Linked DNA regions of Bosea vaviloviae. The protein of the gene in region 1 interacts with the protein of each later gene in a pairwise test. Links are inferred from orthologs where the notes say so. Each region holds a gene or a part of one and is shown on either strand. Other genes may lie near its edges. The genes, in order: hflC and ftsH.

The links.
Region 2: the proteins of hflC (region 1) and ftsH interact in binary tests that used the Escherichia coli proteins (3 or more experiments, as listed by UniProt). The link is inferred for Bosea vaviloviae from one-to-one orthologs.

Annotation. Positions count from the first base shown.
Region 1 is NZ_CP017147.1:5,397,471-5,405,863, forward strand. What follows is about bases 3,027-6,026. They hold hflC (protease modulator HflC), read right to left. Parts: upstream 4,989-6,026; coding sequence 4,065-4,988; downstream 3,027-4,064. Other genes in these bases: BHK69_RS24875 (Do family serine endopeptidase), read right to left, coding at 3,027-3,604; BHK69_RS24880 (DUF2065 domain-containing protein), read right to left, coding at 3,853-4,044; hflK (FtsH protease activity modulator HflK), read right to left, coding at 4,985-6,026. Also shown: BHK69_RS24860 (GGDEF domain-containing protein), read left to right, coding at 1-58; tRNA (adenosine(37)-N6)-dimethylallyltransferase MiaA, read right to left, coding at 62-1,030; phosphoserine phosphatase SerB, read left to right, coding at 1,001-1,885; more of BHK69_RS24875, read right to left, coding at 2,084-3,026; more of hflK, read right to left, coding at 6,027-6,163; BHK69_RS24895 (dihydrofolate reductase), read right to left, coding at 6,315-6,848; BHK69_RS24900 (GNAT family N-acetyltransferase), read right to left, coding at 6,853-7,335; BHK69_RS24905 (GntR family transcriptional regulator), read right to left, coding at 7,560-8,291.
Region 2 is NZ_CP017147.1:6,023,087-6,031,479, forward strand. What follows is about bases 3,426-6,425. They hold ftsH (ATP-dependent zinc metalloprotease FtsH), read right to left. Parts: upstream 5,889-6,425; coding sequence 3,963-5,888; downstream 3,426-3,962. Other genes in these bases: glmM (phosphoglucosamine mutase), read right to left, coding at 3,426-3,713; tilS (tRNA lysidine(34) synthetase TilS), read right to left, coding at 5,999-6,425. Outside these bases: gpmI (2,3-bisphosphoglycerate-independent phosphoglycerate mutase), read left to right, coding at 1-986; BHK69_RS27895 (outer membrane protein), read right to left, coding at 1,059-1,910; more of glmM, read right to left, coding at 2,370-3,425; more of tilS, read right to left, coding at 6,426-7,054; tol-pal system protein YbgF, read right to left, coding at 7,051-7,983; peptidoglycan-associated lipoprotein Pal, read right to left, coding at 8,112-8,393. UniProt on the Escherichia coli protein: Acts as a processive, ATP-dependent zinc metallopeptidase for both cytoplasmic and membrane proteins. Plays a role in the quality control of integral membrane proteins.

The DNA.
Region 1 (8,393 bases):
CGACTGCATCAGGCTGGCCGAGCCCGCCCTCGTCACCACGGCCGCAGCCGCGGCCTGATCCTCAGGACGCGGCCTCGATCGCCTGCAAGGCGCCATCCAGCGCAGCGCTGGGCGCGACAGCCGTCCATCCCGCCATCTGATGCCGGAACCAGGTGACCTGCCGCTTGGCATAGGCGCGCGTATCGGCCTGCCCACGCGCGATCGCCTCCGCCAGCGAGAGATCGCCGTCGAGATGGGCGATCAGCCCCGGCACGCCATGGGCGCGCATCACCGGCAGCAGCGGGTCGAGCCGGCGCTCGCGCAGGCGCGCGACCTCGTCCAGCGCACCTTCCGCCATCATCGCCTCGAAGCGCCGGTCGATCCGCGCGCGGATCTCCTCGCGCTCCGGCGCCACGAAGAGGCGCAGCAGCGGCAGGCCGTCGAGAGGGCCCGGCCGGCGGTCGCCCTGGAAACTCGCCAGCGAACGCCCCGTCGCCTCCCACACCTCCAACGCCCGCATGGTCCGCATGCGGTCGCTCGGCCGCAACCGTTCGGCCATGGCCGGATCGCGCGCCCGGAGTTCGTCATGCAAGGCTGCCGTCTCCAGCCCCGCGACGCGGGCGCGGAACGCCGCCCGCACGGCCTCCGGCACTGGCGGAATCGCCGAGAACCCTTCGGTCAGCGCCTTGAAATAGAGCCCGGTTCCGCCGACCAGCACCGGTAACGAGCCGGCCTGCCAGAGCTCCGCCAGCAGCGCGCCGGTCTCGGCGGCGTAACGCATCGCCGAATAGTTCTCCGCACCGTCGACATGGCCATAGAGCCGATGCGGCACGGACGCTTCCTCGGCTTGCGTCGGGCGCGCCGTGATGATCCGGAGGTCGGCATAGACCTGCATGGAATCGGCATTGACCACGGTGCCGCCGAAGCGTCGCGCGATCGCCATCGCCAGCGCGGACTTGCCGCTGGCCGTCGGACCTGCGATGAGCACCGCCCTGATCGTCACCCTGCCCGGTCCTTCCTCATGCTCGTCGCCACGCTCGTTTCCGCCCATGGTCAGGCGCTGGTCGATGACAGCCTGCTGAGCCATCTCTCGGCAACCATCTCCGGCCTTACGCGCAGCGCGCGTCTCGACGGCGAGATCGCCGCCGACGTCTTCGCGGAAGCGAACGACGCGCGCAAGTTGGAAGCCGAGATCCGTCTCGCCCTCGCGGGCGCCGCGATCGATATCGTGGTCCAGCCGGAAGCGACGCGGCGCAAGGCGCTGTTCCTCGCCGATATGGATTCGACCATGATCGGTCAGGAGTGCATCGACGAGCTCGCCGCCTATGTCGGCCTCAAGGAGAAGGTCTCCGGCATCACCGAGCGCGCCATGCGCGGTGAAATCGCCTTCGAGCCAGCCCTGCGCGAGCGCGTCGCCTTGCTGAAAGGCGTGCCGCTTTCGGTCGTCGGCGAGATCATTACTGACCGCATCACACTGACGCCGGGCGGATCGGCGCTCGTGCGCACCATGCGCGCCCATGGCGGCTATACCGCGCTGGTCTCGGGCGGCTTCACCGTCTTCACCGGGCCGATCAGCACGATGATCGGCTTCGACGAGCACCGGTCCAATGTCTTGCTTGCGCATGAGGGCGTGCTGACCGGCGAGGTCGCCGACCCGATCCTCGGCAAGCAGGCCAAGCTCGATGCGCTACTGGAATTGCGCGGGCGTCTTGGCCTCGCCCCGGCACAGACGCTCGCCGTTGGAGACGGGGCCAATGACCTTGCCATGCTGGGCGAAGCGGGCCTGGGCGCAGCCTTCCGCGCCAAGCCGGCGGTCGCCGCCGCCGCCCATGCGAGGCTCGACCACGCCGATCTGACGGCGCTGCTCTATGCCCAGGGCTATACTGGCGCAGAGATCGTCAGGTAGCACCTGGCCTCGGAAGCTCCGGAATCTCGACGCATCATCCTGGACAAGCGGCGTAAGCCGCACAGCTCCGGGATCCATCGGAGGGCTCCGGAACTCTACGAAGGATCGCGCGAACTCCGGAACAAAGCTCCCAAATCGACAACACAAAAAAAGGGCGGCCTCGACGGCCGCCCTTTCGCAAATCCATGACGACCAGCGTCAGTTCATCGACACCGCGACGAAGCGGACTTCGCCCTGCGCGTTCGAGACCAGAAGCAAGGCGGACTTCTTGCCGTCCTTCTTCAAGGCATCGAGACGCTTGGTCACGTCCTCAGGCGAGTTCACCGGCTCCTGGCCGACCTCGACGATCAATTCGCCGACCGAGATGCGCTTGTCGGCGGCGTTCGAATTCGGGTCGACCTTGGTGATGATGACGCCCTTCGTGCCTTCCTTGATCGCGTAGCGCTTCTTCAGCTCCTCGGTCTGCGGAGAGAATTCGAGGCCAAGAGCGCTGGTCACGGCAGGCTTGGCCGGTTCGGCCGGCGTGCGTGCCGAGGCGGGCTGGACCTTCTCGCCATCCTCGAGACGGCCAAGCTTGACGGTCTTCACCTCTTCCTTGCCCTTGCGCACGATGCTGACCGGCACATCCTTGCCGACGGGCGTGGCGGCGACGATGCGCGGCAGGTCGCGCGAATCCTTGACCTCCTTGCCGTCGAATTTGACGACCACGTCGCCGATCTCGAGGCCCGCGGGCTTGGCCGGCCCCTTGTCGTCGATGCCGGCGATGAGCGCGCCACGCGCCGTGCCGAGGCCGAGCGCCTCGGCGGTGGCGTCGTCGACGCTCTGGATGCGCACGCCGAGCCAGCCACGGCGCGTCTCGCCGAACTCACGCAACTGCTCGACGACATTGGCCGCGAGCGAGGACGGCACGGCGAATCCGATGCCGACCGAACCGCCCGTCGGCGACAGGATCGCCGTGTTGATGCCGATGACCTCACCCGCCATGTTGAACAGCGGCCCGCCGGAATTGCCCTTGTTGATGGCAGCGTCGGTCTGGATATAGGTGTCGTAGGGTCCCTGGCTGATGTCGCGGTTACGTGCCGAGACGATGCCCGAGGAGACCGAGCCGCCGAGCGCGAACGGATTGCCGATCGCCATCACCGGATCGCCGATGCGCATCGCGTCGGAATCGCCGAACTTGACCGCGGGCAGCGGCTTGTCGTGCTTCACCCGCAGCACGGCGAGATCGACCTTGGCGTCCTTGCCGATGACCTCGGCCTTGAGGCGCAGGCCGCTGGGAAAGATCACCGTGATCTCGTTGGCGTCACCGATGACGTGGTTGTTCGTCACGACGATACCCGACGCATCGATCACGAAGCCCGAGCCCGCCGATTGCGAACGGCGCGGCTGCGGCGCCTGGCGCTCGCCCTGCTGGTTCTGGCCGTCGCGGCCCTGGCCGCGCCGATTGAAGAATTCCTCGAACAGGTCGCCGAAGGGCGTGTCGGGGCCAAGCTGCGGTAATTGCGGCAGGGTGCGGCCCTTGGCGTCTCCCGTCGTCACTGCCGAGATGTTGACCACCGCGGGCATGACCTTGTCGACGAGATCGGCCAGCGAAACCTGGCCGGCCAGCACGGGCGAATTCGCCTGCGCGGGAACCGAAGCGGCGCCCAGCGGCAGCAGAGCCGTGCTGCAGACCAATGCAATCCGGGCGATCCGAAGAGGAGACTGTTTGAATGCCATCAGGGTCCTCATGAGGAGAATGGGCAGGCAATCAGCCTGCCAGAATAGGCCTGAGTAATGAACCTGAAAATACGGCGGAAGCGCGATGCAGCGTGAATCGCCGTGCACGATCGCGTCATTGTGCATCCCGCACGGTCATATCAGGCTCGCGGAGGCCGCCCCACGCTGGAAGCCTTGTGAGAGGCTGGCAAACGCGAAAGTACCAGTCCGGCGCTGAAGACGGTCCACCGGCCGCTTGCAGGCCTTGCCTAGACGCCGCCGCGCACCAGCCAGACCAGGACCACGCCGAGCACGGCGGAGCCTATACCGATCAACCGCATGCGGTCGACCGGCGTCTCGGCTGCACTGCGCAAAGCATCCTTGGCGAGGTTCGGCACCGCCGCGAACAGGATGCCCTCGATGGCGAAAACCAGGCCGAGCGCCGCGATGAAATCCCACATACGCGGCGCCCGGGTTCGAATCAGGGCCGCGCCGGCGCGGCCGGCACGGTGGTGGTTGCACCCGCATCCCGCTGGGCTTGCGGCCCATTGAAGAAGCGGAAGAACGGGGTATCGGGCGAAAGCACCATGCGCGTATCGCCCGGCTTGATGCTGGCCTCATAGGCCTGCATCGAACGATAGAACGCGAAGAACTCCGGATCCTTGCCGAAGGCTTCGGCGAAGACGCGGTTGCGCTCGCCTTCGCCCTCGCCGCGAACCTCGTCCGAACGGCGCTGCGCCTCGGCGACGATCACGGTCGAATCCCTGTCGGCACGCGCCCTGATCTCCTGCGCCTGCTGGGCGCCGAGCGCGCGGGCTTCGGCCGCCTCGCGCTGGCGTTCCGTCTGCATGCGCTGGAACACGGCTTGCGAGTTTGCAGCGGGCAGATCGACGCGGCGCAGGCGCACATCGACGACGGTCATGCCGAAGCGCCCCGCCTCGCGGTTCACATCGTCACGAATACGGCTCATCAATCGCGAACGGTCGGTCCGGACCATGGCGGTGAAGCTCGCCTCAGCCAATACGCTGCGGACATTGCCGTTGACGATCGAGGCCAGCTGCGAGTTGGCGCGCGGGATGCTGTTGACCGCCTGATAGAACTTCAGCGGATCGGAAATCCGGTAGCGCGTGAAGGCATCGACGACGAGCCGCTTCTGGTCCGAGGCGATGATTTCCTGCGACGGCAGGTCCAGATCGAGGATGCGGTTGTCGAGGAAGGTCACCGTCTCGAACGGCGCCGGCAGCTTGAAGTAGAGTCCGGGCGCGGTCGCGATGGTGCGCACCCGCCCGAACTGCAGCACGATGGCCGATTGCGTCTGCTGCACGACGAAAGTGCCGGCATAGAGCAGGACCGCGGCGAGGCCGACGAGGATGAGCGCACCAAGGCGCAGGATCGAACCGTTCATCGGACCGCTCCTCCCTGCTGAGCGCCCGGCGCCGTGCGCCGCTGCTGGAGTTCGTTGAGGGGCAGATAGGGCACGACACCCTGGCTACCATTCTTCTGGTCGATGATGATCTTGTCGGCGCCGCCGAGCACGCGCTCCATCGTCTCGATGAAGAGACGCTCGCGGGTCACCGCCGGGGCATTCTTGTACTGCGCATAGACCGCGTTGAAACGGCTCGCCTGACCCAGCGCTTCGGCCACCGTCTGGTCCTTATAGGCTTCGGCCGACTGGACGAGCTGCGCCGAACGGCCGCGCGCTTCCGGCACGACGCGGTTGGCATAGGTCTGCGCTTCGTTGCGCAGGCGCTCCTGGTCGGCGCGGGCCGCCTGGACGTCGCGGAACGAATCGATGACCTGCTGCGGCGGATCGACCTTCTGCATCTGCACGAGGCGGATCTGGACGCCGGCCTTGTAGGTGTCGAGCGTGTCCTGCATCAGCTGGCGCACCTCGGTCTCGATCGCGCCGCGATCGGTGGTCAGCACCGGCTGGATGTTGCGACGGCCGACGACCTCGCGCATCGCGCTCTCGGCGACGGCCTTCACCGTGCCCGGCGGATCCTGGATGTTGAAGACGTAGTTCTCGGGCGCGACGGGGTCGATCTGCCACTGCACGATGACGTCGACATCGACGATGTTCTCGTCGCCGGTCAGCATCAGGCTCTCTTCGATCACGTCGGTCTGGCGCGAGGTGCGCACCGATTCGACCGTGCGGAAGCCGACCTCGGTGGTGACGACATTGGTCACCTGGGGCTTGATCACGCCGCCGATCGGATAGGGCCAGTTCCAGTTGGCGCCTTCGCCGGTCTTGCCGATATATTTGCCGAAGACGGTATTGAGGCCGACCTCGTTGGGGCGCACGAAATAGACGCCGGTCGCGAGCCAGACCAGCATCAGGACGAGCAGGCCGAGCACGAGACCGCGCCCGCCGACATTGCCGCCGGGAAGCAGATTCTTGAGCCGGTCCTGGCTGCGCCGCAGGATCTCTTCCAGATCGGGCGGCGAACCGCCACCGCTGCCGCCGCCGTTCGAGCCGCCGCCCCAAGGGCCGCCACCGCCACCGCTTCCACCGCGATTGCCCCAGGGTCCGCCCCCGCCGCCACCGCTCCCACTACCGCCGCTCTGGTTGCTCCAAGGCATACTTGCGCCGTTCCCTTACGCTCGTGTCAGGCCGTGCAATAGGCGAATGCCGGCCATTTGTCAGCGCCCTTGCGGGGCCGTGGCGCTGACTTGGGCATGGGACATGGATTCGTCAACGGCGCAAGTCATTCATCGTCAATGGAAAGTCGGCTCATGGCCGGCGGCGAAAGGTCGCGAAGGTGAAAGCGTGCTCATCATCGGGGCCGTGCGGATGCTCCTCGCGCGTGACGACTTCGAACGCAGCGCGATTCCATTCCGGGAAAACCGCATCGCCCTGCGGCGCTGCATGCACGAAGGTCAGTTCGAGCCGGTCGGCGAAAGGCAGGACCTGACCATAGATCTCCGTGCCGCCGCCGATGATGACCGAATGCGCCCCCATCGCGCGGCCCAGGCTCTGGGCAAGCTCAAGCGCTCCTTCAAGCGAATGCGCGACATGCACGCCCTCAGCGCTGAAATGCGCGTCCCGCGTCAGCACGATCGTCTCGCGTCCCGGCAGCGGCTTGCCGATGGAAAGATAAGTCTTGCGCCCCATGATGATCGGGCAACCCGTCGTCAGGCGGCGGAACCGCCGCATGTCGGTCTTCAAGCGCCAGATCAGCTTGTTGTCGTCGCCAATGACATTGTTGTCGGCGATGGCTGCGACAATGACGAAGGGAAGAGCTGGAACGAGGGGAAGCGCTGCCATCGTCTCAGCTCCCCTGCCCCAACCGCGCCAAAGCCTCGCCTTCGAGCCGCTTCACCGTCCACTCGTCCTGCGCCGCGGCTCCGATCGAGCGATAGAACACCCGCGACGGCTCGTTCCAGTTCAGCACCCACCAGGCCAGGCGCGGCAGCGCCTCCTCGACGCAGCGCCTGGCGAGGTGCGCGATCAGCCCCTTGCCGATGCCGCGCCCGCGCTGACCGGGCCGCACATATAGATCCTCCAGCCAGATGCCATGCCGGCCCGAGAAGGTGGAATAGGTGTAGAACCAGACCGTGAAGCCGACCGGCTCGCCCTCCCACTCCGCGATGTCGCAGAATGTGCGCGGATTCGGGCCAAACAGCGCCAAGGCGATGTCGGCCTCCGTCGCCGCGACCTCATGCAGCAGCTTCTCGTATTCGGCCAGTTCCCTGATGAAACCGAGAACGAGGCCGGCCTCGTCTGGACGGGCGGGGCGGATGGTCAAGCTCATGGCAGAAGCCCTGCGACGACGACCGCCGCGTTCATGGAAGCGTGAAATTCTTGGAAGTGTGCAGTTCTTGGAAGTGTGCAGTTCTTGGAAGCGTGCAGTTCTTGGAAGCATGAAGGAGAATCGGCAAGCAGACACCCTCCGATTGTCTCGTGCATAACCCAGAAAAACACCAGCCGGCGGAACCGGCGCGACATGCAGAAGGCCGTCTCATAGGATGCAGCCGTTCAGGCGCTCGCGAGGGCCGGCGTCTCGACGACGCCTTCTGCCTGGCGCCAGGCGAAGCCCAGATGGGCCTGGAGCAGTCGGTTGAGCAGCGGGCCGTCGCGATCGAGGAAGGCCTTCAGGATGTCGGCGTGCTGGTAGGCCGCCGAAGTCCAGTCCTTGATCTGCATGACCGCGAGATAGCGGGTGCGATAGAGCCTGAGGTTCAATTGGCCGTGGATCTCGACCAGCGTCGGATTCCCCGAGCCGGCGACGATGCCGAGATGGAAGGCCTGGTTCGCCTGGAAATAGGCTGAGCGGTCCTTGGCCTCGAACGCCAGCTGCAACAGGCCGGACTGCACCTCGACCTCAGCCACCTGCGCCGGCTGGGCGCTGAGGCAAGCGAGTTCGCCGCCGAGCCCGTCGAGCATGCTGTAGACCTTCAGCATGCCGCGCAAATCCTCGACGCCGGGATTGGCTACGACCGCGCCGCGATTGGGCAGGATGTCGACGAGCCGTTCCGTCGCGAGGATCTGGAGCGCCTCGCGGATCGGCGTGCGCGAGACCCGCAACTGCTCGGAGATCGGCTGTTCGCGGATGCGCTCACCGGGCTTCAGGACGTCATGGATGATCAGATCGCGGATGTGGTTCGCGATCTGCTGCGTCAGAGGCTGGGCCGCCACAGTCAGGGACAGCCTCGGCACGGCGTCGTCGGAGACGGGGCGCTGGCCATCCGGAACGCGGATCAAGCTCATGAAGGTCTCATTTCTGCCGAGCGCCTACCGGCGGCCGCTTATTTACGCTTGCAGGACTACCGCGCCTGCGTATTGTCGACAATATGGAAAATGACTATCCGC
Region 2 (8,393 bases), 630 kb from region 1 along the record:
CGACGCTGTCGGGCCGCTATTTCGCGATGGATCGCGACAATCGCTGGGAACGGGTCGAGCAGGCCTGGCGCGCCATGGTCGAGGGCGAAGGCCAGACCTTCGCCGATACGCAGGCCGCGATCGCCAGCGCCTATGCGCAAGGCACGACCGACGAGTTCATCAAGCCTGCCGTGGTCGCAGGCTTTAGCGGCATGCAGGACGGCGACGGGCTGCTCAGCTTCAATTTCCGCTCGGACCGGATTCGCGAGATTCTCGGTGCGGTGCTTCAGCCTGAGTTCGCCGGCTTCGCGCGTCCGCGCCGACCCGTGCTCGCCAAGGCTGTCAGCATGACCTCCTACAGCGCGGAGCTCGACCCGCTGATGCCGGCGCTATTCGCCCCGCAGACGCTCGCCAACGGCCTCGGCGAGACGGTCGCCAAGGTTGGGATGACACAAATCCGCATGGCCGAGACCGAGAAATACCCGCACGTCACCTATTTCTTCAATGGCGGCGAGGAGACGCCCTATCCGGGCGAGGACCGCGTCATGGTGCCCTCCCCCAAGGTCGCTACCTATGATTTGCAGCCTGAGATGTCGGCGCCCGAACTGACCCAGCGGGCGGTCGAGGCGGTCCAGTCCGGCGCTTATGATCTCCTCGTGCTGAACTTCGCCAACCCCGACATGGTCGGCCATACCGGCGTGCTCGCAGCCGCGATCAAGGCCGTCGAGACGGTCGATGCCGGCCTCGGGCGCATCGCCGACGCGATCACGGCAGCAGGCGGTTCGCTCATCGTCACCGCCGACCATGGCAATTGCGAATTGATGGTCGATCCGGTGACGGGGGCACCGCATACCGCCCACACCACCAACCCGGTGCCGATCATGCTGGTCGGCAGCGGCGCGATGGCCCTGGCTGAAGGCCGCCTCGCCGATATCGCCCCGACGCTGCTTGCCCTGATCGGCCTGCCGCAGCCGGCCGAGATGACCGGCCGTTCGCTATTGCGCTGATAGCGGCCGCCCGCAACGAAAACGGCGCGGACCCGAGGTCCGCGCCGCCAGAATGCGAGATTTTGCCGGCTCTCAGTATTTGCGCACGGTCGGCGGCGCATAGGCCACCGGGCGTTCGACCGGGCCGCAGCAATCCGACTCGCCGAAGTTCCAGCGCATGCCGATCCTGAAATCGTGGCTGTCGATGTCCTTGGCCTTGAGCGGCGCGTAGCTCTCGGCGAGGAAGGCGTTGTTGATGGAGCCGGAGCGGGCATCGCCGAGATTGAGGTAGCGATAGCCGAGTTCGAGCGTGAGGTTCTTGTTCACCTCGTAGCCGACGCCGGCCATCAGCGCCCAGGCGAGGCCCGATTTGGTGCCGCTGGCCGCCGTGCCGAGCGTCGGCGAGATGCCGACGATGCCCTGATCGGTCAGGCCCGTGATCCTGTTCGAGGCATAGCCGATACCGGCGCCGATATAGGGCGTCAGGCAGTTCCAGGTGCCCAGATCGACATAGCCGTTGAACAGCGCCACCATCGAGGACAGGTTGCCCTTGTAAGTGTTCGTCTGGTTCACCCCCGCGAAGGGGTTGTAGATGATGTCGTTGGTGCCGATCGTCGAGCCGCCGCGATATTCGCCGGTCGCATCGACCCGGAACCAGTTGTTGAAGCGATAGCCGATGCCGAGCCCGCCGAAGACCGCGTGGTTGCCCTCGGCCGCTCCGAAGAAGCTGCCGCCGAAAGCCGCGACATCGTCCTGATGGTACTTGCTGACCGACTGATAGCCGACACCGATATCGCCGCGCAGATAGATGCCGCTCGAGATCGAGCCCTTGAGGCCAAGCGGCTCGGGCGGCGGCGGAGCCGGCATGTAATCGGCGGCGGTTGCGAGCGCGGAGGCGCTGACAGCCATGACGCCTGCCAGCGCAAGGATTTTCAGGCTGCCCATGGCAGTGTCCTTCGAGTTTGCGCGACGCCAAGAACGCAGCTCGCGCGAGTTACCGATAGGAAGGACGTTGACAGGGATTTCTTAAATGAGACTTAACCCTAACGCTTAACCTGAAAAAAGAGTGAAGCACCCCCCAATACTTACCGAATTCCTAACTGCGATGGGTTTCGGGTTAACGGCCCGCCAATCCGCTGGGACGCAGCGGCCCTGGCCAGGTTGATCATCTTGGCCCGGAACCGCCAGTCATCCTGAGCTTCGCCCTCGGCTCCGATCTTCGAGCAGCCCAAGGATAAACTCCGCGAAGTCCCGGGATCCGTCGGAGCGCCGATCCTTCGACAAGTCTGGCTCTATGATGCATCCCGGAGCTGCGTCCTTGGGCCGGCCGAAGGCCGGACCCGAGGGCCTCTCGTCCAGTATGACGGAGCGGCTCCGAGGATAAGCAACAGCGCCAGTTGGCCTTTACGCCGCAGCCTTCGTCACGGCCTCGACGACATCGTCGACCGCGCGCATGACGAGGTCGGCGTCATCGCCCTCCGCCATCACCCGGATCACCGGTTCGGTGCCCGACGGGCGGATGACGAGCCGGCCGCCCGCGCCGAGCAATTGCGTCGCCGCCTCGATGGCGCTGACGACGGGCTTCTCCTTGAGCGGATGGCCCTGCTTGTAGCGGACATTCTTGAGGATCTGCGGCAGCGGCTCGAAGCAGTGGCAGACCTCCGAGACCGGCTTGTCCTGGCGCTTCACCACAGCAAGAAGCTGCAGCGCAGCGACCAGCCCATCGCCCGTCGTCCCATAATCGGAAAGGATGATGTGGCCGGACTGCTCACCGCCGACATTGAAGCCATGAGCGCGCATATGCTCGAGCACATAGCGATCGCCGACCGAGGTCCGCGCCAACGACAGGCCGAGGCCGCCGAGATAGCGCTCCAGGCCAAGATTGGACATCACCGTCGCGACGATGCCGGGCTGCGAGAGCCGCCCATCCTCTTGCCAGCTGCGCGCGATCACCGCCATGAGCTGGTCGCCATCGACGACCTGTCCCTGCTCATCGACGATCAATACGCGGTCGGCGTCGCCGTCGAGCGCAATGCCGACATCGGCGCGCAATTCCCGCACCTTCTGGATCAAGGCGGCGGGATGGGTCGAGCCGACATCCTTGTTGATGTTCAGCCCGTCCGGTTCGACACCGATCGCGATGACCTCTGCGCCAAGCTCCCAGAGCGCTTCGGGGGCGACCTTGTAGGCGGCGCCATTGGCGCAATCGACCACGATCCGCAGGCCCTCCAGGCTCATATTGCGCGGCAGCGTGCGTTTGGCGAATTCGATATAGCGGGCATGGGCGCTCTCGATGCGCTTGGCCCGACCGAGCATCGGCGAGGTCGAGAGCCGCGGCGACAGGTCGGAATCGAGCAGGGCCGAGATCTCGGCCTCGACCTCGTCATTCAGCTTGTGACCGTCGGGGCCGAACAGCTTGATGCCATTATCTTCATAGGGGTTGTGCGAAGCCGAGATCATGACGCCGAGATCGGCGCGCATCGAGCGCGTCAGCATCGCCACGGCCGGCGTCGGCATCGGGCCGAGCAGCATCACGTCCATGCCAACGGAGGTGAAGCCCGCGACCATGGCGTATTCGATCATATAGCCCGAGAGCCGCGTATCCTTGCCGATGACGACGCGGTGGCGATGCTCGCCGCGATGAAAGGCAATGCCGGTCGCCTGACCGACCTTCAAGGCGAGGTCGGGCGTGATGACGCCGTTGGCGCGCCCGCGAATGCCGTCGGTTCCGAAATATTTGCGTGTCATGTTTGCTCTGTCCACACGAGCCCTCAGGCTCGATCCGGCTTCCTTCTATAGCCGGAATTGGTTTCCGCCTTCTCACGATTTGTGACGAATCCTATCCGACCACGGGGCCGAGCGGCGCAAGGCGCTGCCATTGACTGCGATCGGGCCGCGACACTCGAAGCTACTGCGTCATTCCAGGAGAAGATTACGGCCCACAAGAAAAAAGGCGGCCGTATCGGCCGCCTTTTCCAATCGGGAGAGGACTTAGCCTCAGATCTGCGGCTGCGGCTCCAGCCCGGCGTCGGGTTCGCCGCGCTTGCGGCCGCGGCCGGCGCTGGGAACCGCCGAACCGCGCGGCGCATGTGGGGTGTCGTCGGTCTCGCGCACCGGGCGCTTGCCGGCGATCAGGTCGCGGATCTCGTCGCCGGTCAACGTCTCGAATTCGAGCAGCGCCTCGGCCACCTCGACGAACTGTTCATGGTGCTCGGTCAGGATCGCCTTGGCGTCGAGATAGCCTTGGTGGACGAGCTTGCGGACCTCGCTATCGATCTTCTGCGCGGTCGCCTCCGACAAGTTCTGGGTCCGGCCCATCGACATGCCGAGGAAAACCTCCTCCTGGTTGTCGCCATAAGCGACCAGGCCGAGCTCTTGGGAATAGCCCATCTGGGTGACCATGGCCTTGGCCATCTTGGTCGCCTGCTGGATGTCGCCGGTCGCGCCCGAGGTGACGTTCTCCATGCCGAAGGTCATCTCTTCCGCCACGCGCCCGCCCATGGCGACCGCAAGCTGCGAGGTGAACTCCTTGAATTTCATGGAATAGCGGTCGCCCTCCGGCAGGAACTTGACCATGCCGAGCGCACGACCGCGCGGGATGATCGTCGCCTTATGGACCGGGATGCCGGCGGGAACATAAAGACCGACGATGGCGTGGCCCGCCTCGTGATAGGCGGTCAGCTTCTTCTCTTCCTCGGACATCGCCATGGATTTGCGCTCGGCGCCCATCATGACCTTGTCCTTGGCGTCCTCGAATTCGCCATGGGTGACCATGCGCTTGCCGCGACGGGCTGCGAGCAGCGCCGCCTCGTTGACGAGGTTCATCAGGTCGGCGCCCGAGAAACCCGGCGTGCCGCGGGCCAGAATCCTGAGGTCGACGTCCGGCGCCATCGGCACCTTGCGGACATGGACGCGCAGGATCTTCTCGCGACCGGCGACATCGGGGTTCGGCACGACGATCTGGCGGTCGAAACGGCCCGGACGCAGCAGCGCGGGGTCGAGCACGTCAGGGCGGTTGGTGGCGGCGATGATGATGACGCCCTCATTCGCCTCGAAGCCGTCCATTTCGACGAGGAGCTGATTGAGCGTCTGCTCGCGCTCGTCATTGCCGCCGCCGAGGCCGGCGCCGCGATGGCGGCCGACCGCGTCGATCTCGTCGATGAAGATGATGCAGGGCGAGTTCTTCTTGGCCTGCTCGAACATATCGCGCACACGGCTCGCGCCGACGCCGACGAACATCTCGACGAAGTCGGAACCCGAGATCGTGAAGAACGGCACGTTCGCCTCGCCGGCGACGGCGCGCGCGGTCAAGGTCTTGCCGGTACCGGGAGGGCCAACCAGCAATACGCCGCGCGGGATGCGCCCGCCCAGCCGCTGGAACTTCTGCGGATCGCGCAGGAATTCGACGATCTCCTGAAGATCTTCCTTGGCCTCGTCGATGCCGGCGACATCCTCGAAGGTGACGCGGCCATGCGCCTCGGTCAGGAGCTTCGCCTTGGATTTGCCGAAGCCCATGGCCCTGCCGGCGCCGTTCTGCATCTGGCGGGACATGAAGATCCACAGGCCGATGAAGATGACGAAGGGCAGCGAGTTCACCAGCAGCGCCATGAACCAGGGCGTGCCCTCGGACGGCGCCCGCGCCGAGACCTGAACGCCCTTCTGGGCCAAGGTCTTGAGCAGTGCCGGGTCGCCATAAGGCGCATAGGTCACGAAGCTGCGGCCATCCGAGAAGGTGCCGGAAATCTCCTGGCCGGCGACCACGACATTAGCGATGCGCCCGGCCTCAGACTCGTTGATCAGCTGGCTGTAGGGAATTTCATTGGTGCTGGCACGCTGGCTTGGGCTCTGGAAGAGCGTGACGAGCGCCAGAACCAGCAGGAAGATCACCACCCAAAGGGCGAAGTTACGGAAGTTCGGATTCATCACCAGTCCGATCGGGCCTGCCGGAATGCCGGAGGAGGCCAAGGGTTTGCTAGGCTAATCTAGGTGCGGCACACGCCCTTGCCAAGGGAAACGGGCCGATCGACCAGACCTTATGACGCCGCAGGGTGAACACCCCGCTTGCGGACAGGCTCGCGCCGCACGCAAAGGACACCATCGCGACCAAGCGTCAGCACGCACCCCGACAATGTCCGTGTCAAGGCAAACCGCGCCCGCGCCGCCTCAATCAACGCAAAACCGCAGCTTTCGAGCCTCTCCAGCCGCGTCACCGCGTCTTCATCGGCCGCGACGCTATCGACGGCCCGCGCCAGCAGACGCAACACCATCTCCTCAGGGTGCGCGAGCAGGGCGGCGAAGCCAAGCTTGACCGCACCGGCCTCGTCGCAGGGCATGACCATCGCCGGCCAGAGCGCCTCGGCCTGGCTAGCCAGCGCCCTCTCCATGCGCGCCAGCCGCGTCGCCAGTGTCCCCAGGCGATCGGCGTCGAGCCCGGCCTCCGACAGCACCGGCATCAGCATGCGCCAGCGCACGCGCTCGAAGCGCGGGTCGAGATTGCTCGGATCGGCCGCGAACCACAGGCCGCGTGCCCGGGCGGTCGCAACGAGCCGCGCCTTGGCGACGCTCAGCAGCGGCCGCGCCAGCGCGATGCCGTCCCGGCGGCTGCGTGTCCGCATGCCGACAAGCCCGGCTGGTCCCGAGCCGTGCGCCATGCGCATCAGCAGGGTCTCGGCCTGATCGTCCAGCGTATGGGCTGTGACGACCGCCGCGCCGCCGCGCCGCTCGGCCTCGCGGGCGAGCAGATGGTAGCGGGCTGTTCGCGCCCGGTTTTGCAAGCCGGTCACGGGCTTTGGGCCGAGCCAGGGCAGGAGCGCGTGGGGAACGCCGAGCCCGTCGCAAAGCCGGGCCACGGCCTGCGCCTCGGCAGCGGAACCGTCGCGTAGACCATGATCGATCGTCGCGGCGACGATCTCGGGCCGTCCGGGACGGCCCGCCCATTCAGCAAGCAAAGCCAACAGCGCGACCGAATCCGGCCCGCCCGAGACCGCGACGAGCAATCTGGGTTCATTGGCGAGATCGGCGAAAAGCGCCTCCGCCTCGCCGGCGAGGACCGGCTCGTGCTCCGCGACCAGGGCCGGCTGCGCGCTCAAGCGCAACCGGAGCGGCGGCGCTCGCGCTCGACACCCTGACGCACGGCGTTGGAGGCAGCGGGATAGTCGACGCCGACCTTGGCATAGGTGGCGCAGGCCTGATCGCGCGCGCCCAACCCGTTCAGGGCCATGCCGAGCCTGAGCAGGCTGTCGGGCGCTTTGTTCGAACGCGGGTTCTCGCGCGAAATCTTCAGGAACTGCTCGGCCGCCTCGCGATAGCGCTGGCGCTGGAAATAGCTCTCGCCCAGCCAGTAGGTCGCGTCGGCGGCGAGCCGGTCGCGCGGATAGCTCTGCAGGAACTGGCGGAAGCCCATCTCGGCCTGCTCGTATTCCTTGCGCAGCACCGAGGCGTAGGCGATGTCATAGGCTTCCTTGGCCGAGCTCGCGCCGCCGGTCGCGGCCACGCTCGGCCCCCGCGGAACCGACGGGGGCAAGGCGCCTTGCGGCACCGGGCGCCCGACGCCCTGGATGTCGAGCGGACCTTGGCCCGGCGTTCCCGCGAAATCCTCCTCGATGATACCCTCCACGCCGCCTCCGAGCGAGCGCGGCGCACCGGCTGCCCCTTGCTGCGTCGTGGGATCGAAGGCATCGCCGCGCCGCTGGCGCTGCTGGCCGCCAGCAGGTGCGCTGCTCGGCGCCGTTGCAGGCGCGGCGCCGCCGGCGCGGCCGCCGCCACGCTCGTTCAGGCGGAAATCGACATCTTCCTGAAACTTGCGCAATTGCTCGGAGAGACGCTTGTTCTCGAACTGGAGCTGCTCGATCTGCCCGGAGAGCTGACGCAGCTGGTTCTCGAGCCGCGCGGTGCGCACGGTGAGTTCGGCCGCGTCCTGGGCTCGCGCCGGAGCCGCCATGGCCAACGCCATCCAGCCTGCGGCCAGAACGACCAGCAGGGAATGGGCCTTGCGGTGAAGAGCGACGTCTCTGAGCATTGTCGACAACCGGTTGCACTTGGTTTCGGCGCTATAACACGCCCTCACCACGGCCAAAATATGAAAGGGCCGGCGGCTTCCTCTTCGGAAGGCGCCGGCCCGAGCTTGATCGGGAGGCTGGACAGCGATCAGACGCCGCCGGCCCCGTCGAGCACCGTCACCGAGCGGCGGTTCTGCGACCAGCACGAGATGTCGTTGCAGACCGCGACCGGGCGCTCCTTGCCATAGGAGACGATGCGCATCCGGTTGCCCTGGATGCCGCGCGAAGCGAGGTAGTCGCGCACGGTCTGGGCCCGGCGGGCCGAGAGCGAGAAGTTGTATTCGCGCGTGCCGCGCTCGTCGGCATGACCTTCGACCACGAAGGTGTAACGCGGATAACGTTGCAGCCAGGCCGACTGCTTGTCGAGCGT